Regions from separate parts of the Kluyvera ascorbata genome, predicted to be linked through region 1. Evidence: predicted binding sites of a transcription regulator. Region 1 holds the regulator's gene; each other region holds the start of a gene.

Region 1 (7,264 bases):
TAAGCGTGATATCGTCGTCCGGCTTCGCCTTCGCCAGCAGCGCCGGGTTGATGAGTACGCCGCTGCCATAATTCGCAGAAGCCACCCCCGTGCCCCCCATCGCGTCGTTACGCGCTTCCGTCCAGCCATTTGCCGCCCCTGCCTGTCCCGCCACGAAAAAGGAGACAGCGACCCCCATTAGCGAAAATTTGTCTTTTTTATTCACAGTTTGCTCGTCTTATTGTCGGTAATGAAACAACCCTCCATCCGTTATCGCCTGGATGGAGACGAACTGTTGCTGTGAATAGCGAGGAAAAAAGCGGTTTGTTCCCCTAACTGAAATTTTCTACGGTTATCGTTATTTTTAATAAGCACCCTAATCTTTATAGAAGAAGATGCTAATTTCGCCCAGGTTTTCCGTCGTGAGGGCCAAAAAACTGCGGCGGGTGATCGACCCAGCGATCCTCACGCGTCACGGCATACGAGGCGTTCAGCGGGTAATAGATGCGGTTGTGTTTTTTATTCGCCTCGCCCACCACCAGCAGCCGCACCTCTTCGGAGGTGTTGTTGATGAAGGTATGGCACACGCCGGTTCCGGCGGGAAAACCGACGCTATCTCCCGGCTGGAGCTTCCACAGATAGCCGTTGATCCACGCCTGCGGGTAGCCCTCCAGCACGTAGATAAATTCCTCTTCGTCACTCTCCGCATGCGGGTAAGAGGTGCGACGGCCCGGCGGCAGTCGTTCGTGGTGAATACCGAGATGCCGTAGCCCCAGCGCGCGGGCCAGCGGCGCGCCGATGGCAAAAAGCTCGTTACTATCGGGGTAAGTCGAGTCATCCGGTCCTTCAACATCATGCCAATGGCGAATGCAATCGGGTCTTTTCATCATTTTTCATCCTGAGTGTGAAGTACGCCTGCTATAACACACCTATAGCACACCGGTGGAAACTCGGTGTTTCCGGCATAACATGGTAAAGTAGGAGTTTGTTTCACCCGTAACCCGAGGACGCCAATGGATAAGACCACTACGCAAGAACTGTTAGCGCAGGCTGAAAAGCTGTGCGCGCAACGCGGCGTGCGCCTGACTCCGCAACGTCTGGAAGTGTTGCGCCTGATGAGCCTGCAAGAAGGGGCGATTAGCGCCTACGACCTGCTCGACCTTCTGCGCGTCAAAGAGCCACAGGCTAAACCGCCAACCGTCTATCGCGCGCTGGAGTTTTTGCTCGAACAAGGCTTCGTGCATAAGGTGGAATCGGCGAACAGCTACGTGCTTTGTCACCTGTTCGATCAGCCAACTCATACCTCCGCGATGTTTATCTGCGATCGCTGCGGGGTGGTAAAAGAAGAGTGTGCGGAAGGGGTGGAAGACATCATGCACGCGCTGGCGGCCAAAATGGGCTTCGCTCTGCGTCATAACGTGATTGAAGCGCACGGCCTGTGCTCGGCCTGCGTAGAAGTAGAAGCGTGCAGCGCACACGAGCACTGCCATCACGACCATACCATTCAGATTAAAAAGAAATCCCGCTAGCGGGCGCTAAGCAGGGGGAGCGTACGTCCTTGTACGCACGGGCAGGAGGACGTTACTACCAGCGGTGGTTGTGGCGTTTATCCCAGCTATCCACCTCTTTTTCGGCCTGATCTTTCGCGTAGCCGTAGCGTTCCTGAATTTTACCGACCAGCTGATCGCGTTTGCCTTCGATCACCGTCATATCATCATCGGTCAGTTTGCCCCATTGCTCTTTCACTTTACCTTTAACCTGTTTCCAGTTACCGCCGACTTCATCTTTATTCATCATTGAATCCTCGATCGTCAGTGAGTGAATAGCGAAAACGATGCTTCAGGAAAGACATCTTTTTTGCTAAGCGTGAGGTTAATTGTAGTCAGTCATTCTGGCGCCATTTCATTATTCGGAATCTTTAACCATTTCGTCAGGCAAACCAGCTGTTGTTTTTCCAGTGACGACGCCAGATAACGGCCAGCGACAGCCCGCGCAGCGCAAGGAATACGGCAAGCGCCAGCCACAGCCCATGGTTGCCCAGCAGCGGTAACGCCAGCATGGTAAGCGCAAACCCGGCGGCAGCCACCGCCATGCTGTTACGCATCTCCGCGCCGCGGGTGGCGCCGATAAACATGCCGTCGAGCAGGTAGCACCATACGCCGATAACCGGCAGCACCGCCTGCCACAGCACGTAGCGGTCGGCAAGCTGACGCAGTTCAGGTAGCGAGGTCAGTAGCGCCACAATATGTTCTCCCAGGAGCGCGTAAATCAGCGCAAAAGCCAGCGCCACAACCCCCGCCTGACGGCATGCGGCACGCCATACTTCCAGCAGCTTGCTGCCGTCGCGCGCGCCATAGGCCTGTCCGGAATGCGCTTCTACCGCGTAGGCAAAGCCGTCCAGCGCATAGGCAGTGAAGGTCAGCATCGTCATCAGCACCGCGTTCACCGCCACCACTTCGCTACCCAGCCGCGCGCCGAAGACGGTTATCGCGCCAAAGCAGAGCTGGAGCAGCAGCGAGCGCAGCATGATGTCGCGGTTGAGCGCCAGCAGGCGGCGAAAATCGCCCTGCCAGGCCGTTTTCAGCATCGCCCACGAGATCCCGCGCATCACCAGCACCTTACGCGCCATTCCCAGCCCGACCAGTAACGTAGCGTATTCCGCAATCGCCGTTGCCAGCGCCGCGCCCTGCACGTTCATGTGCAGCCCCATCACCAGCCATAGATCAAGAACGATATTCAGCACGTTGCCGACGATGAGCAGTACCACCGGAGCCCGCGCGTACTGTACGCCCAGCAGCCAACCCAGCAACACCAGGTTCGCCAGTGCGGCTGGCGCGCTAAGCCAACGAATAGCGAGGAAGCGCCGGACCTGTTCCAGCACCTCGCCGCTGCCGCCAACGATAGAGAGCGCCAGATTTATCAACGGTGTTTTAAACAATACGATAAGCAGCCCTGCGCCCAACGCCAGAAGCAGTGGCTGCACCAGCGCGCGAGCCAGCGCCTGCGGATTTTTCGCACCGAACGCCTGCGCCGTGAGCCCGGTAGTGCTCATTCGCAGGAACAGCAGCAGCATAAACAGGAAGCTGGTTGCCGTAGCACCAATGGCGACGCCGCCCAGATAGACGGGGCTATCGAGGTGGCCAATAACGGCGGTATCGACCAGGCCCAGCAGCGGCACGGTGATGTTGGAGAAGATCATCGGTAGCGCAAGGCGCCACAGCGCCTTATCGGCGTGAGTAAGTAGCGGCATGAGTATCGACCAGAACGAAAAAAGGCTGCGATAGCGGAAGTATCGCAGCCATTAGAATCAGGGGAGAGTTACAGCCATTCGCCGTTGCGGATAACGCCAACGGCCAGCCCTTCGATGGAGAAATTCTGCTGGCGCAGATCGACCACGATAGGTTTAAATTCGCTGTTTTCTGGCAGCAATTCGACGACGTTGCCCTGTTTTTTCAGGCGTTTTACCGTCACTTCTTCATCAATACGCGCCACGACAACCTGGCCGTTACGTACATCCTGGGTTTTATGTACGGCAAGCAGGTCGCCATCCATAATACCGATGTCTTTCATCGACATGCCGCTGACGCGTAGCAGGAAATCCGCGCTTGGCTTAAACAGAGACGGGTCAACCTGATAGTGACCTTCGATGTGCTGCTGCGCCAGCAGCGGTTCACCCGCCGCCACGCGGCCCACCAGCGGCAGGCCCTCTTCTTCTTCCACCAGCAGGCGGATACCGCGAGAAGCGCCTGAGACAATCTCAAGCACGCCTTTACGTGCCAGCGCTTTCAGGTGCTCTTCAGCCGCGTTTGGGGAACGGAACCCCAAGCGTTGAGCAATTTCCGCACGCGTTGGCGGCATGCCCGTCTGGCTGATGTGATCCCGGATGAGATCAAACACCTCTTGCTGCCTGGTCGTTAACGCTTTCATTCCGCCCCCTGGGTGTATATACAGTTATGCTGTGAGTATATACAGCTACTGGCTATTTTGGAACCGTAAAACTCACGAAATCAGGCAGTTTTCGCAGGTTTAGTGAAAATGAGCCCACAGTAAGATGACCCAGGTGATTACCGCCACGAAAATGGACAGCAGCACCGCCGCCGAACCCATGTCTTTTGCCCGGCCAGACAGCTCGTGATACTCGGAGCCGATGCGGTCAACCACCGCTTCCAGTGCACTATTGAGAATTTCCACTATCATCACCAAAAGGACCGATCCGATGAGCAGGACACGGGTGATGGCATCGACATCCAGCCAGCAGGCGATAATAATCGCGATAACAGAGGCTACCCCTTCCTGGCGGAATGCCGCTTCATTGATCCACGCCGCGCGGAATCCTTTCCAGGAATAACCCGCAGCTTTGATGATTCGGGTAATCCCAGTGGTATTATTGGCCATCTCAAGAACCTTTTTCGTTTTTACGTCAATGACAATGCGTGATATGAGGCGGTAGAACAGAAATTTCACCGACTTTCTGATATTCTTGCCGCGCATTTGCATGATTAACCAGAGGCTTTACATCGTTTATGTCCGGCTGGCCACGAATTTACTACAAATTACTGAATTTACCATTAAGTGTTCTGGTAAAAAGCAAGTCTATTCCGGCACAACCTGCCCAGGAATTGGGGCTTGATACGTCGCGCCCTATTATGTACGTCCTGCCTTATAACTCTAAGGCTGACTTGCTGACGCTGCGCGCTCAGTGCCTGGCGCACGATTTACCCGATCCGCTTGAACCCCTGGAAATCGACGGTACGCTACTGCCGCGCTACGTCTTTATCCACGGCGGCCCGCGCGTGTTCACCTACTACACGCCGAAAGAAGAGTCGATCAAACTGTTCCACGACTACCTCGATCTGCACCGCAGCAATCCAGAACTGGATGTGCAAATGGTGCCAGTGTCGGTGATGTTTGGTCGTTCGCCGGGTCGTGAGAAAGGCGAAGTGAACCCACCGCTGCGCATGCTGAACGGCTTCCAGAAGTTCTTTGCCGTTTCCTGGCTCGGTCGCGACAGCTTTGTGCGTTTCTCGCCGTCCGTCTCCCTGCGCCGCATGGCTGACGAACACGGTACCGATAAAACTATCGCTCAGAAACTGGCGCGCGTCGCGCGTATGCACTTTGCTCGTCAGCGTCTGGCCGCGGTCGGCCCACGTTTACCGGCGCGCCATGACCTGTTCAAGAAGCTGCTGGCGTCAAAAGCCATCGCCAAAGCGGTAGAAGACGAAGCGCGCAGCAAGAAAATTTCCCACGAGAAAGCCCAGCAGAACGCTATTGCGCTGATGGAAGAGATCGCGGCGAACTTCTCCTACGAGATGATTCGTTTGACCGACCGCATCCTCAGCTTTACCTGGAACCGTCTGTACCAGGGCATTAACGTGAACAACGCCGAGCGCGTACGCCAGCTGGCGCACGACGGGCATGAAATTGTCTATGTGCCGTGTCACCGCAGCCACATGGACTACCTGCTGCTCTCTTACGTGCTTTATCACCAGGGGCTGGTGCCGCCGCATATCGCTGCCGGTATCAACCTGAACTTCTGGCCAGCGGGCCCGATTTTCCGTCGCCTGGGCGCCTTCTTTATTCGCCGTACCTTTAAGGGCAACAAGCTCTACTCCACCGTGTTCCGCGAATACCTCGGCGAGCTGTTCAGCCGTGGTTACTCCGTTGAGTACTTTGTGGAAGGCGGGCGTTCCCGTACCGGCCGTCTGCTGGACCCGAAAACCGGCACCCTGTCGATGACCATCCAGGCGATGCTGCGCGGCGGTTCACGTCCGATCACCCTGGTGCCGATTTACATCGGCTACGAGCACGTGATGGAAGTGGGGACCTACGCCAAAGAGCTGCGCGGTGCGACCAAAGAGAAAGAGAGCCTGCCACAGATGCTGCGCGGCTTGAGCAAGCTGCGTAATCTGGGCCAGGGCTACGTCAACTTCGGCGAACCCATGCCGCTGATGACCTACCTGAACCACCATGTGCCGGAGTGGCGCGAGTCTATCGACCCGATCGAAGCCGTACGCCCAGCCTGGCTGACGCCGACCGTCAACAAGATGGCGGCCGAGCTGATGGTGCGTATCAACAACGCAGGCGCGGCGAATGCCATGAACCTGTGCTGTACCGCGCTGCTGGCTTCGCGTCAGCGTTCGCTGACCCGCGAGCAGCTGACTCAGCAGTTGGATTGCTATCTGGCACTGCTGCGTAACGCGCCGTACGCGCCGGATGCAACGGCACCGACCTCCTCTGCCAGCGAGCTTATCGATCACGCGCTGCAGATGAACAAGTTCGAAGTCGAGAAGGATACCATCGGCGATATCATCATTCTGCCGCGCGAGCAGGCGGTGCTGATGACCTACTACCGCAATAACATCGCGCATATGTTGATCATGCCGTCGCTGCTGGCGTCAATTATGACTCAGCATCGCGAGATTTCCCGCGAGCAGGTGCTGAGCATTATCGATACGCTGTATCCAATGCTGAAAGCGGAGCTGTTCCTGCGCTGGGATCGCACAGAGCTGCCAGCGGTTATCGATACGCTGATTGCGGAGATGGTTCGTCAGGAGATGATTAGCGAGCAGGACGGTGAGCTGCGTATCAACGCCTCTCACTCCCGCACCCTGCAGCTGCTAGCTGCCGGTGCGCGCGAGACGTTGCAGCGCTATGCGATCACCTTCTGGCTGCTGAGCGGCAACCCGTCGATGAACCGCAGCACGCTGGAGAAAGAGAGCCGCACGCTGGCTCAGCGTCTCTCGGTACTGCACGGTATCAACTCGCCGGAGTTCTTCGATAAGGCGGTGTTCTCTTCCCTGGTGTTAACCCTGCGCGATGAAGGCTATATCAGCGACAGCGGCGACGCCGAGCCGGAAGAGACGATGAAGGTATACCAGATGATGGCAAGCCTGATTACCTCGGACGTGCGCTTGACGATTGAGAGCGTGACGCAGGAAGAGGCGGCGCAGTAAAAAAACAAAAATCCCCGGCTGAAACCGGGGATTTTTTTATGTATTGATATTGTAGCCCAGACGAGGCGGCACGCCGCCGTCCAGCAATGAATGCGCGTATCAAAACTGCCAGTAGCTCATCGCCAGCCCAATAAACAGCACCAGTCCCACGTAGTTATTGTTCATAAACGCCTGGAAGCACGGCCCGCGTTCGCGCTGGCGAATCAACTTTTGCTGGTAAACAAACAGCGCACCGGCAATCAGAATTGACCAGTAAAATTCCCAGTGCAGGCCATTGAGCCAGCCGATAATCGCCATCAGCCCCAGCACGCAAGCTTGCAGGATACCGATAA
Region 2 (7,264 bases), 1.4 Mb from region 1:
CTGGTCAAGAATGGTACGGGAGTCAATTTTACTCGAGACCGTAAACGCAATACGGGTTGGAATGTTGGCCTTGATAAGGCCGGTAATCACATCCACCGACGGACGCTGGGTTGCCAGAACCAGGTGGATACCCGCAGCACGCGCTTTCTGCGCCAGGCGGGCGATCAACTCTTCCACTTTCTTACCGACGGTCATCATCAGGTCGGCAAATTCATCAACCAGAACCACGATGTACGGCAGTTTTTCCAGAACCGGATGCGTCGCATCCATGCTGTCGCCCGGTTTCCAGTATGGATCCGGAATTGGACGGCCCATGCGCGCCGCTTCAGCAATTTTATCGTTATAGCCAGCAAGATTTCGCACGCCAAGCGCCGACATCAGTTTGTAGCGACGTTCCATTTCGTTGACGCTCCAGCGCAGGGCGTTGGCAGCATCCTTCATGTCGGTTACCACTTCAGTCAACAGATGCGGGATCCCTTCGTAGACCGAGAGTTCCAGCATTTTCGGGTCGATCATGATGAAACGTACGTCCTCAGGCTGCGCTTTGTAGAGCATGCTGAGGATCATGGCGTTCACGCCGACGGACTTACCGGAGCCTGTTGTACCAGCAACCAGCAGGTGTGGCATCTTGGCGAGGTCAGCAACCACCGGCTCACCGGCAATATCTTTACCCAGCACCACGGTCAACGGTGATGGGTTATCACGGAATTTGTCGCAGTCGAGCACTTCGCGCAGGTAAACGGTCTGACGTTTTTTGTTCGGCAGTTCCAGGCCAACATACGGTTTACCCGGAATCACTTCCACCACCCGTACCGCAACGGTCGAGAGAGATCGCGCGAGATCTCGTGACAGGTTAGAAATTCGTGCCGCCTTCACGCCAGGCGCCAGATTCAGCTCGAAACGGGTGATAACCGGGCCCGGAGAGTAGTTCACGACGTCCGCTTTAATGCGGTAATCGGCCAGACGAGTCTCAACCAGACGCGCCATCTGTTCCAGCGCGAAGGTGTCTACCGGCTCCACTTCCGTTGGCGGCGGAGTTAACAGATCTAACGAAGGCAGCGGCGTCGTCGGCTTCTGCAGCGGACGATCGTCGCCGTTACGCATGAGCAGCGGGTGAATCAGACTCTCCTGCGGCGTTACCGGCTGATGCACAGGCTGCTGTTGTGGCGGCTGCGCAAATTGCTGCTGAGGCTGATGATAGCCTTGTGCATGCTGCGGCGGCTGCTGATGGCCCTGAGCATACTGTGATGGCTGCTGCGGTTGAGACGGCGGCGTAACGGTAGGTTCCGGCATCACGCTCGGCGTGAACAATGGTGCCCTCGGCGTATCATCCACCAGAGTTTTCATCGGTGAGAATTCAAAATCGTCGAGAGAGAACGGATGCGCCCCTTCCGGTTGTTCGCTGGCGTAACGGTTCTGCTGAGATGCCGCAAACTGGCGTGCCAGTTCCGCTTCGGCTGCCGTATCCGCATCATCGTCGTCAGACACGAAATCATCATGACTTTCCGTTTCACCGTAACGCTGCTGCTGCGAGGCGGCAAACTGGCGAGCCAGTGCATCCTGCTGCATGGCATCGGCTTCATCGTCGGTCATTGGGTTGCTATCATCATGCTGATAACGTTCTGCCTCGCGAGCCGCCCGCTCTTCTGCCATCCGCTGGGAAGGCAGCTTAATACCATAAGATGCGAGCTCACGGCGCGTGGGTACACGGACTCGGTTAGGACGCGGCAGCTGTGGACCAATGCCCTCTTTAACCTGCGCACGCGGCCCTTCGGCAGGGCTAAACAGCGGTGCAGAGGCAGCCACCGCGGCGGCAGTTCCAGCAACGGCTGCTGCATGGCGTACGCTCGCGGCCACCGGAGCGACAGCGGCGGAAGGTTCTGGCGCAGAAACGGGAATAGACGGTGCAGAGGACGCGCGTTGTTCCATCGGCGCCAGCGGTTCTGGGATCGGTTGATACCATGCTGCCAGCTGTTCACGTTCGCGCGCGCGTTTCTCTTCTACTTCTTCGAAGTAGTACAACGGCGGGCGGTGCGCAGGCTTAACTTCTTCCTCTACAACAGGTTCCGGTTCAGCAACGGGAGCAGGTGTAACCTGCTGTTCGTTCAGATAATCCGGCTCAGCGGAGTATGGCTGCTCGTAAGCAGGCTGCTGCGGCTGAGCATACTGCGGCTGCTCGTAAACAGGCTGCTGCGGTTGAGCATACTGCGGCTGCTCGTAAGCTGGCTGCTGCGGTTGAGCATACTGCGGCTGCTCGTAAGCAGGCTGCTGCGGCTGAGCATATTGCGGCTGCTCGTAAGCTGGCTGCTGCGGTTGAGCATACTGCGGCTGCTCGTAAGCAGGCTGCTGCGGCTGAGCATATTGCGGCTGCTCGTAAGCTGGCTGCTGCGGTTGAGCATATTGCGGCTGCTCGTAAGCAGGCTGCTGCGGTTGAGCATACTGCGGCTGTTCGTAAACAGGCTGCTGCGGTTGAGCATATTGAGGCTGCTGTACTGGCGGCCACCCTTCCGGCGCTGGCGCAATAACGGGGTCAACCGCGGTGGGTGCCGGAACGGCCTGCCATTCAACGGCGGGGGTTGGCACCGGCTGTTCGCTCACTGAAGGGGCTGCTAGCGCAGGCTCGGCTACCCAGGCAGCCGCCCCCGTCGCCGCAACGGCTTCCGTAACAGAATGACCATTCAGCAGCGGATCGTATTCATCATACCCTGCGGCACGGGTGGCGCTAGCGCCAGAGAACAGCACGTCATCAGGATCTACCTGCGCGGCATAGCCAGCGGCTTCAGGCTCATCCATACGACGGCCCGAAAACAGCGCTTCATCCGTTTTGCGGCCCATCGGGTTAGCGAATTTTTCGGCAATACGCTTACGGCGAGCCAGTGCCCCACGTAAGATGCGCGCACGACGAGATTCACGCGACGCTTTCTGCGTCTCCTCGCCGTCGTCTTCATATTCGTCTTCTTCTTCGTACTCGTCTTCATCGACCCAGGTATCGTCACGGCGGGTTCGGTTGCTGGCGAACGTCAGAATGTTGAGGATCCAACTGCCCATTTTCTCGGCGATGCTGACCCACGACCAGCCGGTAAAGAGCGTCAGGCCTGCGGCCCAGATGCAGAGCAGTGCGATGGTCCCGCCGCTGCTGTGCAACATTGGCTGCAGCGCGGTGCTGAGCAGGCTACCAATCACGCCGCCGGAGGCAAAGTACCAGATGTCATCCGCGTTTATCGCCGCGAGGCCGCATGAGGTAAGAATGATGGCCAGTACGCCAATCAGGCGCAGCGAGACGGCGAAGTAGTCGATGTACTCTTCGCTTGAACGGTGCCGCCAGGCAAACCAGCAGCCACCAACAATAATCACCGGTATGGTGTACGCCATCACGCCAAAAATGAAGAACAGCGTGTCAGCCAGCCATGCGCCGGAAGCACCACACAAATTGTGGATGGGTTCGTGCCAGGCCGTTTGTGACCAGCTAGGATCGGAAGGATTGAAGCTCAGTAGTGCAGCCATTAACCAGATGGCAAAAATGGCGCATAAAAGTAGTAACGCCTCAAGGAGCCGGCGTCCGCTGCTGAGTTTTGTGAGTTTGACTTCTTTGTCTTCTGTATATTCCTGGCTCAAGAAAGGCTCTCCAGGTGCCAAATGCTAAAACGGACAACAGTGCCAGATTGCGCCGACACTGTTGCTGTATGGATTAACAGGAGTGTAATCAAACTACGCTGATTTTGCACCTGTTCCGTTTTAGCGGGTCTTAATTACCAGACGATTACTCTGCTTGACCTCTTCCATGACGACGTAAGTACGAGTGTCGTTTACGCCTGGCAGGCGCAGCAGGGTCTCGCCAAGAAGCTTACGATAAGCTGACATGTCAGGTACACGGGTTTTCAACAGATAGTCGAAATCACCGGATACTAAGTGACATTCTTGAATTTCTTCAAGTTTTTGCACAGCGGCGTTAAATTGTTCAAACACGTCCGGCGCACCGCGATTCAGAGTAATCTCAACGAATACCAGCAGCGATGCATCCAGGTAATGCGGGTTTAACAGCGCAGTATAGCCCTGAATAAACCCCTGTCGTTCCAGACGACGTACGCGCTCAAGGCACGGGGTCGGAGAAAGTCCTACTCTTTTGGAAAGCTCGACGTTCGAAATACGCCCATCTTTTTGCAGTTCATTGAGAATGTTGCGGTCGATGCGGTCGAGATCTTTGCCAGGGCGTTTTTTACTATCTACCATTATTATTGTCTCTCTGTATTCCTTCCCTACTCCTGTCTTGACTCTGTGCACTTCACTGTTCAGAGCCTTCTCCCGATTTCAATGCGCCGTTGTTGCTGCAACGACGAATATCCCAGGGTATGTGTATGAGAAGCCCGGCGCCTCACGGCCACCCTCCGACATCACGTATGACGTCTGTCCACACCATACGTAGATTTCAGAGATCCGGGTAAAAATGGTATTTGCGTGCATGAAAATTCACCACACGCGAAACACTGCTTTTCTTCTTCCTTGAATGTTGTCGCAAAAGCACAGGGGATTGTCAAAGCAAAACATCTTTTTTTAGTACAACATGCCACATATTCATGAATCCTGGGTCCGGTTTCACATGTAATCATCTTATAATCATGAGCCTGGCAGTAGAAATAGTTATATTTATTGATGTTAAAATAGACAATCAATCGACTCATCCTATTACACATATCGTTAACAAAATCGCTATGCCCTTTTTTTACGCCTACAAATTCCCTACAATCGCGAACAATGTCTGCCAACAATTATGGGGATCTCATGGGCACGGCCAAACACAGTAAGTTGTTAATCCTTGGTTCTGGACCTGCGGGATACACCGCTGCGGTCTATGCTGCACGCGCAAACCTGCAACCGGTCCTGATTACCGGGCTGGAAAAAGGCGGTCAGCTGACCACCACCACCGAAGTCGAAAACTGGCCGGGCGATCCTAGCGACCTGACCGGTCCGCTGCTGATGGAGCGCATGCACGAGCATGCAACGAAGTTTGAGACCGAAATTATTTTCGATCATATCCACAGCGTGGATCTGCAAAACCGTCCGTTCCGCCTGACCGGCGACAGCGGTGAGTACACCTGTGACGCGTTAATCATCGCGACCGGTGCCTCTGCTCGCTATCTGGGACTTCCGTCAGAAGAAGCATTCAAAGGCCGCGGCGTTTCTGCCTGCGCGACCTGCGATGGTTTCTTCTACCGTAACCAGAAAGTCGCGGTTATCGGCGGTGGTAACACCGCGGTTGAAGAAGCGCTGTATCTGTCCAACATCGCCTCAGAAGTGCATCTGATTCACCGTCGTGATTCATTCCGCGCGGAAAAAATTCTGATCAAGCGTCTGATGGATAAAGTGGAAAGCGGCAATATCGTGCTGCACACCCATCGTACGCTGGAAGAAGTCACCGGTGACCAGATGGGCGTAAGCGGTCTGCGTCTGCGTTCTACCGAAAACGACGAAATTGAATCGCTGGACGTAGCGGGTCTGTTCGTGGCTATCGGCCACAGCCCAAATACTGCCATCTTCGAAGGTCAACTGGCGCTGGAAAACGGCTACATCAAAGTGCAGTCCGGCATTCACGGCAACGCAACCCAGACCAGCATCCCTGGCGTGTTCGCCGCGGGCGATGTTATGGACCACATTTACCGTCAGGCAATCACCTCCGCAGGCACCGGCTGTATGGCCGCGCTGGACGCTGAGCGCTATCTCGACGGTCTGGCTGACGCTTGCAAATAACCTTTACAAGTCAGTAACAAAAGTAAAAAAGGCGACGATAAGTCGCCTTTATTTTTTCTGCGATGTAACATTGCCGCGCCTATAACTGAAACCATTATCCATAAGCACCTGCTAAGCGCCCAATGAATAAAAGTCGCCAACAAGAACTCACCCGCTGGCTCAAACAGCAAAGCGTCCTGTCACGCCGCTGGTTGATGACCTCCCGTCTGCTCGGCTTCGTTAGCGGTGTATTGATCATCGCCCAGGCCTGGTTCCTTGCCCGCATTCTCCACCATATGATTATGGAGAACATCCCGCGAGAAGCGTTGCTGCTGCCGTTTATCCAACTGGTGCTGATCTTTATCCTGCGCGCCTGGGTGGTCTGGCTGCGCGAGCGCGTCGGTTTTCACGCCGGGCAGCAAATTCGATTTGAAATTCGCCGTCAGGTGCTCGATCGCCTTCAACAGGCTGGTCCAGCCTGGATTCAGGGAAAGCCTGCCGGTAGCTGGGCGACGCTTATTCTCGAACAAATCGATGACATGCACGATTACTACGCCCGCTACCTGCCGCAGATGGCGTTAGCGGCCTGCGTTCCCCTGATTATCGTCGTTGCGATTTTCCCTTCAAACTGGGCTGCGGCGCTTATTCTGCTGGTCACCGCGCCGCTGATCCCGCTGTTTATGGCGTTGGTTGGCATGGGCGCTGCTGATGCCAACCGCCGTAACTTCCTGGCGCTGGCGCGCCTGAGTGGGCACTTCCTTGACCGTCTGCGAGGTATGGATACGCTGCGTATCTTTGGCCGCGGCGAAGCGGAAACGGAAAATATTCGCGAGGCATCGCAAGATTTCCGCCATCGTACAATGGAAGTGCTGCGCCTGGCCTTCCTCTCCTCCGGCGTGCTGGAGTTCTTTACCTCGCTCTCCATTGCGCTGGTCGCGGTCTACTTCGGCTTCTCATATCTCGGCGAGCTAAACTTCGGCAGTTACGGCACCGCAGTGACGCTCTCTTCCGGTTTCCTGGCGCTGATCCTGGCCCCTGAGTTCTTCCAGCCGCTGCGTGATTTAGGCACCTTCTATCACGCTAAAGCACAGGCCGTTGGCGCCGCCGACAGCCTGAAAACGTTCCTCGAAGCGCCGCTGGCGCATCCTGAACAGGGCGACCAGACGCTGGACACCAGCGAACCTGTCACGCTTTGTGCCAAAGACCTGTTTATCACCTCGCCAGAAGGCAAAATGCTGGTAGGACCGCTGAACTTCACGCTCAGCGCCGGTCAACGCGCTGTGCTGGTAGGTCTGAGCGGCTCCGGCAAAAGCTCGCTGCTGAACGCGCTGGCGGGGTTCTTACCCTACACTGGGTCGCTGAAAGTGAACGGCGTCGAATTACGCAACCTTCACCCTGAAGGCTGGCGCCGCATGATGAGCTGGGTTGGGCAAAACCCGCAGCTCCCAGCGTCCACGCTGCGCGAGAACGTGCTGCTCGGCAATCCTGATGCCAGTGAACAACAGCTGCAGCAGGCGCTGGATAAAGCCTGGGTGAGCGA
Region 3 (7,264 bases), 2.4 Mb from region 1:
ATTAGCGAAGCTTGGCGCTTCGGTCATCAGACAAGCTGCCGCGGTGGTTTTCGGGAAGGCGATAACGTCACGGATGTTATCGGTGCCGGTCAGCAGCATGGTCAGACGGTCAAGACCGAATGCCAGACCCGCGTGCGGAGGCGTACCGTATTTCAGCGCGTCCAGCAGGAAGCCAAACTTCTCGCGCTGCTCTTGTTCGTTGATGCCGAGAATGCCGAACACGGTCTGCTGCATGTCACCACGGTGAATACGCACGGAACCGCCGCCCACTTCATAGCCGTTGATAACCATATCGTAGGCGTTTGCTACCGCGTCTTCCGGTGCCGCTTTCAGTTCTTCAGCGGTCATGTCTTTCGGCGACGTGAACGGGTGGTGCATTGCGGTCAGACCGCCTTCACCATCGTCTTCAAACATTGGGAAGTCGATAACCCACAGCGGTGCCCACATGTTTTCGTCGGTCAGGCTCAGGTCTTTACCCAGCTTCAGGCGCAGTGCGCCCATCGCGTCGGCAACCACTTTCTTGTTGTCAGCGCCGAAGAAGATCATGTCGCCGTCCTGCGCACCGGTGCGCTCAAGGATGGCTTCAATGATTTCTGGGGTCAGGAACTTAGCCACCGGGCTGGTGATACCTTCCACGCCTTTTGCACGTTCGGTCACTTTGATGTAAGCCAGGCCTTTCGCGCCGTAAATCTTCACGAAGTTGCCGTATTCATCAATCAGCTTACGAGTCAGCGCAGCACCACCCGGTACGCGCAGAGCCGCCACGCGACCTTTTGGATCGTTTGCCGGGCCGGAGAAGACCGCGAACTCAACGGACTTCAGCAAGTCAGCAACGTCAACCAGCTCCATTGGGTTACGCAGATCCGGTTTATCGGAACCGTAACGGCGTTCAGCTTCGGCGAAGGTCATAATCGGGAAGTCGCCCAGATCCACACCTTTGATTTCCAGCCACAGCTGACGCACCAGCGCTTCCATCACTTCACGCACCTGTGGTGCGGTCATGAAGGAGGTTTCGACGTCGATCTGGGTGAATTCAGGCTGACGGTCAGCGCGCAGGTCTTCGTCACGGAAGCATTTAACAATCTGATAGTAGCGGTCGAAGCCGGACATCATCAGCAGCTGTTTGAACAGCTGAGGAGACTGTGGCAGCGCGTAGAATTTACCTTTATGTACGCGAGACGGTACCAGGTAGTCGCGCGCGCCTTCCGGGGTCGCTTTGGTCAGCATCGGGGTTTCGATATCGAGGAAACCGTGATCGTCCATAAAGCGACGTACGAAGCTGGTGATTTTAGCGCGAGTTTTCAGGCGCTGAGCCATCTCTGGACGACGCAGGTCGAGGTAGCGGTACTTCAGACGCGCTTCTTCGGTGTTAACGTGGTTGGAGTCCAGCGGCAGTGATTCTGAACGGTTGATGATAACCAGGTCAGAAGCCAGAACTTCAATCGCACCGGTCGCCATATCCGCGTTGATGTTCTTTTCGTCACGCGCACGAACGGTGCCGGTAACCTGAATGCAGAACTCATTACGCAGTTCAGAGGCTAACTTCAAGGCATCCGCACGGTCCGGATCGAAGAACACCTGTACGATGCCTTCACGGTCGCGCATGTCGATAAAAATGAGGCTACCGAGATCACGACGGCGGTTGACCCAACCACACAGAGTCACCTGCTGCCCAACGTGGGACTGTCGAAGCTGTCCGCAATATTCTGTACGCATGAGATATCCCTTAACTTAGCCGTCGGCGGATTGTCGCCTGCCGTGCAGGCGTTACTGTCGCAGCTTTAGCTGAATGTCACTACTGGATGAAAAAAGGGGGCTATTATACTGGAAATTCTCGCTCGCGATAAGCCCGGAGCAGCTTATACGACTGTTTGCTGAACGCTTATTGCCTACGCTCACAAAAATTAACAATAATTATCAGTTCAATAACCTGGCGTCGATTGTAAGGTATGCCCCCGACAGCCCGTTTACAGAGGAACAACCATGCTGAATTTAGACGCCAAAAAAACCGCTCTTGTCGTTATTGACCTGCAGGAAGGCATTCTGCCGTTTGCCGGTGGCCCACATACCGCTGCTGACGTGGTGGCCCGTGCCGCCCGCCTGGTCGACAAATGCCGTGCCGCGTCCGCGCCAGTCGTGTTGGTTCGCGTAGGTTGGTCAGCTGACTTTGCAGACGCGTTGAAACAACCGGTTGATGCCCCCGCTCCGGCCAAAGCGCTGCCGGAAAACTGGTGGACCTATCCGGCTGAGCTCGGTAAACAGGACAGCGATATTGAAGTGACCAAACGTCAATGGGGCGCGTTCTACGGCACCGACCTCGAAGTGCAGCTGCGCCGTCGCGGCATCGACACCATTATTCTGTGCGGTATTTCCACCAACATCGGCGTGGAGTCCACCGCCCGTAACGCGTGGGAACTGGGCTTTAACCTGATTATTGCCGAAGATGCCTGCAGCGCGTTCAATAACGATCAGCACCAGAGCAGCCTCTCCTACATTTTCCCGCGCATTGCTCGCGTGCGCAGCACTGAAGAGATCCTTGCCGCCTTATGTTTTATCTTGGGCTTCCCCAATGGTCGCACCCGAAATGGGTGCGCCTTGGTATTACCAGCCTTGAAGAGTATGCCCGCCACTTTAACTGCGTGACGCGGTAATATTTTAAATCACTAAAGAACGCCCGAGAGCATATATTTCTTCAGTAGAATCAATTCATTACAATCATCACTTATATGAAATTCGGTAAAATTCATATGAGTTAAAATCTCCCAACCATGCCCCAAAGCAAGCATTTATGCCCCATCCCTGCCCCAAAAATCCTCCTTAAAAAGCTACGCGCCCACCGTTGATGCTGTATGAATAAACAGTGTAAATTGCATGGTAAATCATTGTTGTTTTGGAGGCGTTATGTTCGTTGAGTTGGTGTACGACAAACGAAATGTAGAAGGATTAACAGGTTCCAGAGAAATAATTCTGAATGAACTAACAAAGCGGGTGCACCTGATCTTTCCCGCTGCAGAGGTAAAGGTTAAGCCGATGCAGGCGAACGGCTTGAATAGCGATGCCAGCAAAAGTGATCGGAAAAAGCTGAATCGCATGCCGGAAGAGATGTTTGAAGAAGCCGATATGTTGTTGGTTTCGGATTAAACCTGTAAAGAGGACAAAGGTAATGCGGCCATTGGAGGCCCCTTTGTGCTGTGAGTTCAACCGATGGAAGCAGCATTTCTTGACACACATCTTATGATGTGGCCAGTTTTGTTGACCGTGCTCAAAAAAAACGGAAGTCCAATTGATACGCGCCTAACTAAAATCAGGGTTAACCATAACAAATGGGTATATGACGAAATGAACAAGTAGATGTAAATGCACCAACCGGCATTACAAACGAAGGTTGTATCTAATCCTGGGGGCAGGTCAGACACAGGTCACAGCGTCTTCAAATGTGAGGGTCGATCAAGTCAATGACACGTGCTAGAATTCAGACTTTTCTTAACTGACTAAATAATATATCAATTTAATGTTAAAACTCTTCGCAAAATATACATCAATTGGTGTTATCAATACACTCATTCACTGGGTTGTGTTTGCTGTTTGCATATATACGCTCCACACAGGACAGGCACTTGGCAACTTTTCAGGGTTCGTTGTTTCTGCGTCATTCAGCTTCTTCGCTAACGCCAAGTTCACATTTAAATCTTCAACCACCACAATGCGCTACTTGCTTTATGTGGGCTTCATGGGCTCGCTTAGTGGAGTTGTTGGCTGGTGTGCTGATATATCAGGCATGGCTCCTATCATCACGTTAATACTGTTCTCGGCCATCAGTCTTGTGTGCGGTTTTATTTATTCAAAATTCATTGTCTTTAGGGATGCGAAATGAAAATCTCTTTGGTTGTTCCAGTCTTTAATGAAGAAGATACAATTCCAATCTTCTATAAAACTGTCCGGAAGTTTGAAGGGCTTCAGCAGCATGAAGTCGAAATAGTCTTCATTAACGACGGCAGCAAAGACGCAACAGAATCCATCATCAACGCGCTTGCAATCGCCGATCCGCTTGTAGTTCCGCTGTCATTTACTCGAAATTTCGGTAAAGAGCCGGCCTTGTTTGCCGGTCTTGAGCACACATCAGGTGATGTAGTCATCCCGATAGATGTTGATCTACAGGACCCGATTGAAGTCATTCCTCTCCTAATAGAGAAGTGGCAGGCCGGCGCTGACGTGGTCCTCGCTAAACGCTCTGACCGTTCCAATGACGGCAGGCTGAAAAGAAAGTCTGCTGAGTGGTTTTATAAGCTGCATAACAAAATCAGCAGTCCAAAAATTGAAGAAAACGTTGGTGATTTTCGCCTGATGTCTCGTGCTGTAGTGGAAAACATCAAGTTATTACCAGAGCGCAACCTGTTCATGAAAGGTATTTTGAGCTGGGTCGGTGGCCACACTAATGTCGTCGAATATACTCGCGCAGAACGCATTGCTGGAAACACAAAGTTCAACGGATGGAAGCTCTGGAATCTTGCTGTTGAGGGCATTACCAGCTTTTCTACATTACCGCTCCGCATGTGGACTTACATCGGTCTTTTCGTTGCCGGTGCCGCATTCCTGTATGGCACATGGATGATTTGCGACACGTTAGCATTTGGTAATCCAGTCAGAGGCTATCCCTCTTTACTTATTTCTATGCTTTTCTTGGGAGGTATCCAGCTTATAGGCATTGGAATTCTTGGTGAATATATAGGAAGGATATATATGGAAGTTAAGAAAAGACCACGGTATTTACTTAAGGAGAAGAAAACAAAATGATTATTATTAGAGAGAAAAACCAAATTTTTCTAACGGTGTTGTTTTCTTTACTTTACTGCATCGGACTAATTATATCTGACATCAATTATTTAGATGATTATGGCAGATATTTATTAGGATACTCAGGTTTATCAGTCAATGGACGGCCTATTGCTGACTTGGCTTTAACAATTATAAATATGGGGTATCCATTACTAGACCTAACCCCTTTGTCATTAATAGCTTCAATTTTTGTAATGGCAGTTTCCGGGGTCATTATTGCAGATAGATTCTTCAGAAATGAAAAACCTATCGTAAGGTCCTTGGTTGCACTATTACTTATAGTAAACCCTTTCTTTATTGAAAATTTATCTTTTAAATACGACATATTCCCGATGTCTTTAAGTGTATTATCAATCTCATTGGCATTTTGTCATACAAAAAATCGTTTCATAAATCTTACATTGCCAGTGTTTTTAGTATTTATTTCACTTGGATTATATCAAGCCACGCTAGGAATGTTTGTTATATTTTCTATTATCGAATTAGCAGAGTCAACTTTAAATAACAAAGGAACTCATAAATCTAGATTTATTGAAGCTGCAACAAGAGCATTGCAGCTCTTTATAGCCTACCTATTATACAAGTTTATTATTGCGAATATATTTATTGCTGGCGATTATTCTATTAAACTTTCCAAAACCATTGCTATAAATTCTGATGGTTTTAAAATCCTTGTTGAAAATTTCCATAGATTTAACGGTTTCATTGGGAATTATATCGATTCAATCCCTGTTGCGATACTTTACTTTTATATGTTATTGCTAGTGGTAGCTGTTTATATAGTTGCAAAAGAATCATGGCGTTCATCTAAAAGCATTGTTAATATAATCACCCTAATAGGTTTACCTTTCCTTTTTTATTTCTTTTCATATGCAACTTTCCTTTTTTTAGAAAACGCATCAGTAACTTCGCGCGTAATGGTATCGTTTAGTGCAACTTTAATAGGCTTGTCTTTTTATTTTCTCACCGCAATAAAAAACCAGAAACTTAAATTATTCGCCCTTTTTCCATTTATTATGTTCAGCTATGTTTTGATGACAAGTTATGTTAACGCTTCATTAGCTCAGAATAAAAAAGACTTCCGTATCATTAACTCTATATACTATGATATTTCTCACCTTTCACCACAAGTAAAATACGTTAATTTCAGTGGGGTGGTAAGTCCTGCATCTCAAAAGGCACTATCATTGCTGAGATTTCCAATCTTAAAAGATCTTACAAAGTCTTATTTAGGTACTGACTGGAGTGCATATATGCTAAATTATTATGGGGTAAATGTTTCTAGAAAAGATTTCTCTTCAGAAGAAATTAGTGAAATATGCAGACAGAGAGCTATATCTACAACTCCTGACTACTCACTTCACGTTAGCGGTGAAAATATGATTATTTCATTTGACACTTTATGCAAATAAATAAATAAACCAGAACTGGCGCGGCTTAAGGATATATTAAGCCGCCGTCATGAGGTGTAGGAGTTCGGAGGTTCAAACCCTCACCCCGACACAAAACCATGTAAGAATCAGCATATTACACCTGTTGTTTTATGAGCGTTTTCTGAATGGAGAATAATAGGAACCACCCTACACAGAGCATCGACTTTGCTGTAAAATTTCAGCTCTTCACATCACCGGTCAATCGTCAAACTCTCCCGTTCTGGCATCGTTGATGATGTACGTAATTACTCAAAAAAACAGGATGCGACCCTGTATACCCCCCTTCATCTTCAGGTAGCTCTTCTCTTCGCCCATTTTCCAGGTTGATCAGATGTGGGGCCGGGTGCAGGCAATAACGCTTTATCCTGAATTCCCCTTCGATAGCACACACAAGCAGTGAACCATCGAATGGAGAAAGCGAAGAGTCGACCACCAGCAAAGCCCCTTGTAAAACTCCTTCCCGAAAATACGAGCACGCAGCTCGCATAAAGTAAGTCGCCGCTGGCTTACCGATAAGCAGCCTATCAAGAGAAATGCTTGTTTCGGCGAAATCAGCCGCTGGTGATGGAAATCCCATAATTGCGCCCTCACTTGAACACTGGATGAAAACACAGTATAAATACTGTATACATAACCAGTAAAGAGGGAGTTAATCATGTTTGTGGAACTCGTTTATGACAAAAGGAATTTTGATGGTTTGCCTGGTGCGAAGGACATCATTCTGGGTGAATTGAGCAAGAGGGTACACCGCATCTTCCCCGAAGCAGATATCCGGGTTAAGCCGATGATGACGCTGCCGGCGATCAATACAGATGCCAGTAAGCACGAGAAAGAGCAGATCAGCCGCACGGTGCAGGAGATGTTCGAAGAGGCCGAATTTTGGCTGGTTGCTGAATGATGGATAATATGATTATTTCTGGTATCAGGATCTATTTCCCAAAATCAGAAGAGCCCCTCCCCACCCCAGAAAAAGGCATGCAGACCTTTGCTATCAG
Region 4 (7,264 bases), 1.0 Mb from region 1:
TTCGCCAAACACGTTGAGCTCTACGCCGCGGTTACGCTGCTCGCCGTCCATACGGTAGTACTTGTCGCTATCTAACACCCCAGACGGCTTAGTAATCTGGAATAGCGACAGTGAGCCACCCACGCGCTGATAATCAATTTTTACGCCCACTTCGTCCTGTTTCGAATGGGCGATACCAATACTTTGGCCGTAGTTTTTCGCAGTATTAGGTGCATTGTTCGCAGGCTGCAACGCTTCGGTATGGTTAGCGTACAGCGAGAGTGTCTCCCATGGCTTGTACACCAGACCAAACGTCGGCATCCAGCGGCTTTCAGTAAAGCTTGAGCTAGTGGTTTCCTGGCCCGTCTGGTTGTCATAGTTACGAATCACCACCTTCTGATGGCGTGCCGCAGCGGTAAAGAGCAGGCTATCGTCAAAGAAGCCCAGCGTGTCGCTGAGCAGCCAGCCTTGGGTACGGTTGCGCGCGGTGGTCAGCGGATCGTCATAGTGGCCGCCTTTTGGATTCGGCTTATAGTCCGGCATGTCTACGTCATGACTGTTGTAGATATTGATAGTCGGGTTTTTAGTGCTATCGGACATACGCCAGGCAGTCGCATCGCGACGTATCTGCGCCGAGTAGCCCACGTTCACTTTATGGGAGACCGCGCCGGTATTGAAGCTACCGCGGATGCCGCCCATGCCGCTGAAGCTGTCGATAATACGGTTGGTATCCAGACGACCGACGGTGGCATTGCCATTCACGTTGGTCAGCTTCGGTGCAGCATAGGTGCCGATTTCATGCGCATGCTGCGCGCCAAGCCCGGCGTAGGTTGTCCAGTTATCGGTCAGGTCATATTCGGTTTTAACCATGCCGAATTCGTTTTCGATGTCGCTAAAGCCCCACTTCTGCGCGTAGCTTTTGGTGGCGTCCGGTACCGCTGGAATGGCGGCAATATTGGCCACACCAACGCCCATTTCACCGCCGTGGAAGGTTTTTTTCTGATAGCCAAAATCAAGAGATGAACGCAGGCGGTCGCCACGATAATCAAGACCCAGCGATGCCAGGGTGGTGCGGCGCTTGTCGTTGTCAATACGCCCTTCCCCTTCACGGTGCAGCACGTTTACGCGCGCGCCAAACTGGTTGTCATCACCGAAGCGGCGCCCCAGATCCAACGAGCCACCGACCTGTGAATCAGAGGTGTAGTCCACGCCAAGGCGGGTGGTGGGAATATCTTCAGCACGTTTAGGCTCAAGGTTTATCATTCCGCCTACGCCGGAACTGGCTGCGCCGTTCACCAGCGCGTTCGCGCCTTTGAAGACTTCAATGCGCTCCAGCATTTGGGTGTCCATCACCTGACGCGGTACCACGCCGGAGAGGCCGCCCATCGTCATATCATCGCCATCAAGCTTAAAGCCGCGAATACGGTACGTTTCCGCAAAGTTGCCGTAGCCCTGAACCGCCTGGACGCCTGCGTCATTTTTAACGACGTCAGCGACGGTTTTAGCCTGCTGATCCTGCACCAGCTTTGAGGTATAGCCGATGACGTTGAACGGCACGTCCATCGCCTTTTGCTCGCCCAGCATCCCTAAGCGGCCGCCATGGGCAATTTGCCCGTCGAGATAAGCTGGCACCAGATCTTCGCCACCGGCTTTGAAATCGCTGCCGTCAACGCCCTGAACCACCATCGTTTCAGGCTGATTTTTCCTGGTTGTTGTGTCTTCGGTCGTTGCCGCATAGGCGGCAGGCAGCACGGTGCCTATCGCCAGTGCCAGCACGGAGAGTTTGGTTTTCATGAGAACATCCCTTGGTATTGAATAAAAAATTCATCGTGGGTACCAACGGGTTTATCGCTTCTCACGCCCCAGAATCCCCCTGTGAAATATCCTCACCGATTACTGGGCCAGCTGTACCGCATCAATGAATAAAAATGAGATCGAGAACTATACGCATTATCAAAATGTGATCAAGTCTCAATCAGTAGTAGAGGGCGGAAATAACCACAGAAAAAACATGTCTTTGCCTGGGAGCCAACGCACAAAACAATGGCGCTATGCTACGTGGCTTCATGCATAATTATTCCAATACCTCCAGAGGACGCTCCCGTGCTGCTCAAAATCATCCTGGCTATGGTGGCATTTGCCGCAAACTCCCTGCTCTGTCGGCTGGCGCTGAAGGGGCTGCATATGGATGCCGTTTCATTTAGCAGTGTTCGCCTGCTGAGCGGCGCCATCGCGCTGTTCTTGCTGCTCCAAATGCCTGGTCTACGTAAGAAACCAGAATTTAATTGGCTGAACGCCGCGCTGCTGGCGACCTACGTATTTGCATTCTCGCTGGCCTATCTGTCGTTAACCACCGCCGCAGGCGCACTGCTGCTGTTTGGCACCGTACAGTGCGTAATGACAAGCTGGGGGTTGATGCGCGGTGAGCGGCTGACGGCGCTGAAAAGCGTCGGCATGCTGGGGGCGATGGGTGGGCTGGCGCTGCTGCTGTTGCCCGGAGCGGGGCACCCTTCCGGCAGAGCTTCGCTGTTGATGATCCTGTCCGGCGCGGCGTGGGCGGTTTACTGTATTACCGGCAAGAAGGTGCAGAATGCGGCGGCGGCAACGACTGGGAATTTTATTCTGGCGGTTCCCATGGCGCTGCTAGTGTTTCTGCTCAGTGGTTTTCATGTTCAGGCGGATGCCATCGGGCTCGCGCTGGCCGTCACCTCCGGGGCGCTGATGTCCGGCGGTGCTTATCTGCTCTGGTACTCATTGTTGCCTAAGCTTAGCCCCACGACCGCCAGCACGCTGCAGCTCAGCGTTCCCTGCCTTGCGGCGTTGGGCGGTCTGGTCTTTATGGGCGAAGCCATTGATATGCGCATGCTGCTGGCTATCGTTATCACCCTTTCCGGTATTGGTCTGGTGATTGTGGCGGACAGGCGGCGGTAAAAATTCCGTTTACCCTGTGCGTGTCATCTCCGCTCGCCACAGCGCAGATAGCTGGGCCAGCGTGTCATCAATTAACATTCGTTTTTCGCTCCCCGGCCGCCAAATCGTCACCATGGTCTGGCTGATGCCTTCATTGCCCACCACCGTGGGAATCGCCGCGACATTCCGCCAGCGCGCCGCCTCAAAATGGGTCGGTAAAAATCCCCATCCACACCCGGCCTCAATCAGGCCGCGCAGCATTTCAAGCTCATTGGCCACCATCACGTTCCCCGAGATTTGTAGCCGCCGCGCCATCGGTAGATCGCTTGTTGAGTGCATCACCACTTGCGGCGTTAAAGAGAGGTCGAGCAGCGAACAGGGACGTGCAACATCAGCAAACAGCGGCTCGGCGGCGTAGAAATCCATATCGATAGCGCCAAGCGCACGCCACTCCATATCGTTGCCCACGCTGTGGTTATTCGCCTGAAAGAAGCCTAAGTCAGCCTGACCACTTGTAAGCGCTTTTTCACCTTCGGCGCGCGAGGTGCAGCGCAGGCTCAGGCGAATCCCCCGTTTTACCATCTGGGCGATCAGTGCCTGCAAAAAACGACGCGGCGTAAAAGGATCGTAGGCAATGCTCAGTTCCTGAATGTCGGCTGACGGCACCTGGCGGGCAAACTGCTCAAATGCTCTGGCCTGGCGCATCAGTAGATGCGCCTGACGATGCAGCTGCTCGCCTTCTGCCGTGAGCTGTAGCGCTCGCCCCTGGCGGACAAACAGTGGGTAGCCAAGGCCATCTTCCAGCAGATCGATGAGATCGCGCAGCGTCGTGCGATCTTTCTCCAGCTTCATCGCCGCCTTCATCAGGCTGCCGTGTTCCGCAACGGCGGTGAAGGCTTCAAGCTGAGAAAATGAGTAGGACAATGACGGCACACCGGGCTCCTTTTGCAGTACTTATGGGGGTTTTTCCACCATTACGCGTTTTTTATTATAGTGCGGCGATTTTTATACTGCACCCATCCCGTCACCCCGCCGGGACAACGTGTCTATTGGTATAACTAAAATCGAGAACGCTATGAATAATAAACATAAATCTTTACCTGCAAAGTACTGCCTGCTGGCAAGCCTGGTGGCTGGGGCATTCCTCTCCTCACCCGTAATGGCGGCCTGTGAAGGCACCGAACTCACCGCCTGCCCGGCCCCCTTTGATGCAAAACTGCCCGATACAAAAGCAATGCTGACCTGGAGTCAGGCCGATCGTGTCATCGGTTTTCGTAACGACTACCGCAACTATCAGGGCGATGTTTTCCACCACGGCAAATCCGTGCCGCTCGCCGCGGCGGAAAAACCGCTGACGCAGGCGAGCTATCAGGTCAACGGCAAACAGTGGACGCTTCAGGATTATATTAAACGCCAGAACGTGAGCGGCATGCTGGTGCTAAAGGACGGTAAGATTGCCTGGAAATACCTTGGCGAGGGCAACACCGATACCACGCTCTGGACCTCCCGCTCGGTCGGAAAATCGGTGGTCTCTACGCTTGTGGGCGTAGCGTTAAAAGAAGGGAAAATCCACTCGCTGGACGACCAGGTCACACAGTATGAACCCGACCTGAAAGGTACGGCCTGGGACGGCGTGACGCTGAAACAGTTGATTCAGCACACTTCCGGCGTGGCGTGGAATGAAGATTATGCCAACCCACAGTCTGACTTCGCCAAACTCACGCAGTGCGAAGCGCACGCAGGTACCTACGACTGCGTTCGCACGCTGGTTTCCGGCCTGAAACGCGCTCATCCGGCGGGTGAGGTCTGGTCCTACTCCTCCGGCGGTGCCTGGCTGCTGGGCGATGTGCTGGAGCGCGCAACGGGTATGACGCTTGCCGCCTACCTTGAGAAAAGCATCTGGCAGCCGTATGGCATGGCGAGCGATGGCGTATGGCATTCCTACAGCAAAAACCAGCATGATGTTGGCGCACATGGTTTTAACGCCACGCTGGAAGACTGGGGCCGCTTCGGCGAATTCGTGCTGAACAACGGCCGTCTGCCGAACGGTAAGCAGATTCTGCCAGAAAACTGGGTGGCTCAATCCGCCGACTGGAACAAGGCGAAAAACTCAGTCTCCGCCGCGCATCCGCAGGGGCTTTATGGCTACCAGTGGTGGAATAACGAAGTGCCTGCCAACGCTAAAAACGTAGTGCCAGCGCCGCAGGACTCGCTGAAAGGCTCGATGTGGGCACTGGGGATTTATGGCCAGATGATTATGGTCAACCGCGCGGAAAATCTGGTGATCGTCCAGTGGTCGACCTGGCCGCAGGCGGAACCGTCATTCAGCGCCCAGCCGCTGGAAGCCTCGCTGATGTTTAGCGCGATTGCGAAGGCATTGCATTAATCATCGGCCATATATACCGTTAGCCCAGCGACGCCAGAGACATACTTTACGCTCTGGCGTTTTCAGGTCAGGCTTTTGGTTCAACCGCCACAAACATCTCGATATCCCAGTAGCCGTCTTCCGCCCCATTGTTGTGGTAAATTTCAAAGCAGGGCTTAGGCGCACACTGGTGGGTTTTATCTTTCAGAACGCTATCAAAGAACTGATACCAGGGCGTAGCAAAGTCGTGGTCAATGACGCGAGCCTGTGCGACGGCATACAGCCCGCCCGCCACTTCCGCCAACATCACGCCTTCGCTGTTTGGCGGAATAACGAAATCATCGGCAACCGATACGACCGTATCGCAGCGTAGCTTTTCCGCCGGGACCTCATCAGGGTTATCGTAATAAACGGCAAGCCATTCCTGCGCGGGGATCTGCTGACCATCTACCCACATCATCAGCTGCTCAAACCCTTGCTTGACCGTCTGTTCCCACGGCCCAACCATATGAAAACCGGCGATTTTGCGTTGCTGAACCTGCTTTATCTCGTAGTCCATACTGCCTCCGTTAAAATACTGTAATTTCATACAGTATAATTGACGTATTCTGGTTTAGACAAACGAACAGTGAACATTATGTGAGCAGATTCGCACTCTTGCCAGGGGAAGAATGTGGGGGAAATTTCAGGAAAATGGTGCGCCCTGCAGGATTCGAACCTGCGGCCCACGACTTAGAAGTTCCTAGAACTACTATCAAGTACAGCAACTTACCGCATCATCACTGCGCTCACACGTCCCATGATGATAAAAGTTAGCAACCCATGACAATCAGTGGAAATGCATGACTGTCCCGAATTGGTCCCATGCCCCACAGAGCATTAGCGCAAGACTAATCACCACCTTCATCGGTTTTGAGTTGTTTTGCGCTAATTTTTTGCCCCATGCATGCCCCATTACACGCCAGGCACTGTCGGACACTCGATATCAGGCGCTTTAGTCGCGTCAATCCCTGGAGATTGTTCAGCAAGATACCGCTCCATAACCAGGCTTAAGCTTCAGAATCAGACGTGTAAGTGGTATAGTTCACAAATAATTATAGTTACCCTTAGTTTAATAATGATAGAACCAACTATGCTAATAATCCCTATAATGTGCTTTAGCTTAATTCTTGGTGCCGTTCTAATTGGCGCGTTTAGGCTTTCCCCTACTAGATATGAATCATTATCAAGAAATTCTCCGATCGACGGATTGCGAGGCCTGTTAGCGATATCAGTAATGACACACCATTTCTACGTCACTTACATGTGGAAGACCACTGGGGAATGGTTTGCACCGAAACAATATGCATTAGATAACCTAGGGGCAATTGCTGTATCTTTATTTTTTATGATTACAGGCTATCTCTTCCTTAAGAAGATGAAAAAGAATGAAATATCATGGATTAATTTATATAAGGGAAGGATATTCAGAATATACCCTCTATACCTTTTCGTGGGAGCGGTAGTTTTTTCGTTAGCAGTAATTGAGTCTGGTTACAGCAAGATAGGGCTATATGCCTTGATAAGGTCATTCGTTAACTGGGCTATGTTCACAAACTCATTCCTTGGTAGTTCTAGCACCAACTTAATGATTTCCGGTGTTAACTGGACCCTGCTCTACGAATGGGGATTTTACTTATCCTTGCCGATTATATATTCAATATCAAAATGGAATGTAAGATGCAAGTTGGCAATTTTATTAACAGCCCCAATTCTGGCATATGTTTTAAGTGAGACAAAGCCACTCTTCTACGCTCTTTTTGCGCTTTCCGCAGCATCAACATTGGAGATGCGTTCTGTAAAAAAACTGATCATGCGATTTAAATTCATCTCAGGTTTATTTCTCTTGTCTTTAATCTCATTTACGTTATTTTTCACCCCAGCATATTCAGCACAACAAATGATTCTTGTTTTGCTTGTTTTTATAATTGTGGTTAATGGTGGTGATATCTTTGGGTTGTTTCATTTAAA

What was found. The regulator LexA, encoded in region 1, represses DNA repair genes until DNA is damaged. The targets are predictions, from matches to a motif close to TNCTGTATGTACATACAGNA.
Region 2: a site for LexA is predicted at 3,678-3,697, ahead of MY052_RS15890 (DNA translocase FtsK 4TM domain-containing protein). Genes of this name have one in related genera too.
Region 3: a site for LexA is predicted at 2,844-2,863, ahead of MY052_RS09790 (DinI-like family protein). Genes of this name have one in related genera too.
Region 4: a site for LexA is predicted at 5,830-5,849, ahead of sbmC (DNA gyrase inhibitor SbmC). Genes of this name have one in related genera too.

Annotation. Positions count from the first base shown of each region.
Region 1 is NZ_CP096201.1:4,694,860-4,702,123, forward strand. Features, by position in the region: gene MY052_RS22450 (conjugal transfer protein TraF) at 1-205, opposite strand, end outside; gene MY052_RS22455 (cupin domain-containing protein) at 378-866, opposite strand; gene zur (zinc uptake transcriptional repressor Zur) at 993-1,508, shown strand; gene MY052_RS22465 (CsbD family protein) at 1,564-1,773, opposite strand; gene dinF (MATE family efflux transporter DinF) at 1,910-3,229, opposite strand; gene lexA (transcriptional repressor LexA) at 3,298-3,906, opposite strand; gene MY052_RS22480 (diacylglycerol kinase) at 4,006-4,374, opposite strand; gene plsB (glycerol-3-phosphate 1-O-acyltransferase PlsB) at 4,503-6,932, shown strand; gene ubiA (4-hydroxybenzoate octaprenyltransferase) at 7,032-7,264, opposite strand, start outside.
Region 2 is NZ_CP096201.1:3,324,117-3,331,380, forward strand. Features, by position in the region: gene MY052_RS15890 (DNA translocase FtsK 4TM domain-containing protein) at 1-3,615, opposite strand, end outside; gene lrp (leucine-responsive transcriptional regulator Lrp) at 3,736-4,230, opposite strand; gene trxB (thioredoxin-disulfide reductase) at 4,780-5,745, shown strand; gene cydD (heme ABC transporter permease/ATP-binding protein CydD) at 5,868-7,264, shown strand, end outside.
Region 3 is NZ_CP096201.1:2,062,413-2,069,676, reverse strand. Features, by position in the region: gene aspS (aspartate--tRNA ligase) at 1-1,716, opposite strand, end outside; partial or broken gene MY052_RS09800 (hydrolase) at 1,984-2,547, shown strand; partial or broken gene MY052_RS09795 (DUF72 domain-containing protein) at 2,547-2,642, shown strand; gene MY052_RS09790 (DinI-like family protein) at 2,902-3,141, shown strand; gene MY052_RS09785 (GtrA family protein) at 3,512-3,874, shown strand; gene MY052_RS09780 (glycosyltransferase family 2 protein) at 3,871-4,794, shown strand; gene MY052_RS09775 (glucosyltransferase domain-containing protein) at 4,791-6,248, shown strand; partial or broken gene MY052_RS09770 (HumD family translesion DNA polymerase) at 6,468-6,846, opposite strand; gene MY052_RS09765 (DinI-like family protein) at 6,925-7,167, shown strand; gene MY052_RS09760 (hypothetical protein) at 7,164-7,264, shown strand, end outside.
Region 4 is NZ_CP096201.1:3,653,955-3,661,218, forward strand. Features, by position in the region: gene MY052_RS17465 (TonB-dependent receptor) at 1-1,773, opposite strand, end outside; gene MY052_RS17470 (DMT family transporter) at 2,083-2,910, shown strand; gene MY052_RS17475 (LysR family transcriptional regulator) at 2,920-3,822, opposite strand; gene MY052_RS17480 (serine hydrolase domain-containing protein) at 3,965-5,275, shown strand; gene sbmC (DNA gyrase inhibitor SbmC) at 5,343-5,813, opposite strand; gene MY052_RS17490 (acyltransferase family protein) at 6,531-7,264, shown strand, end outside.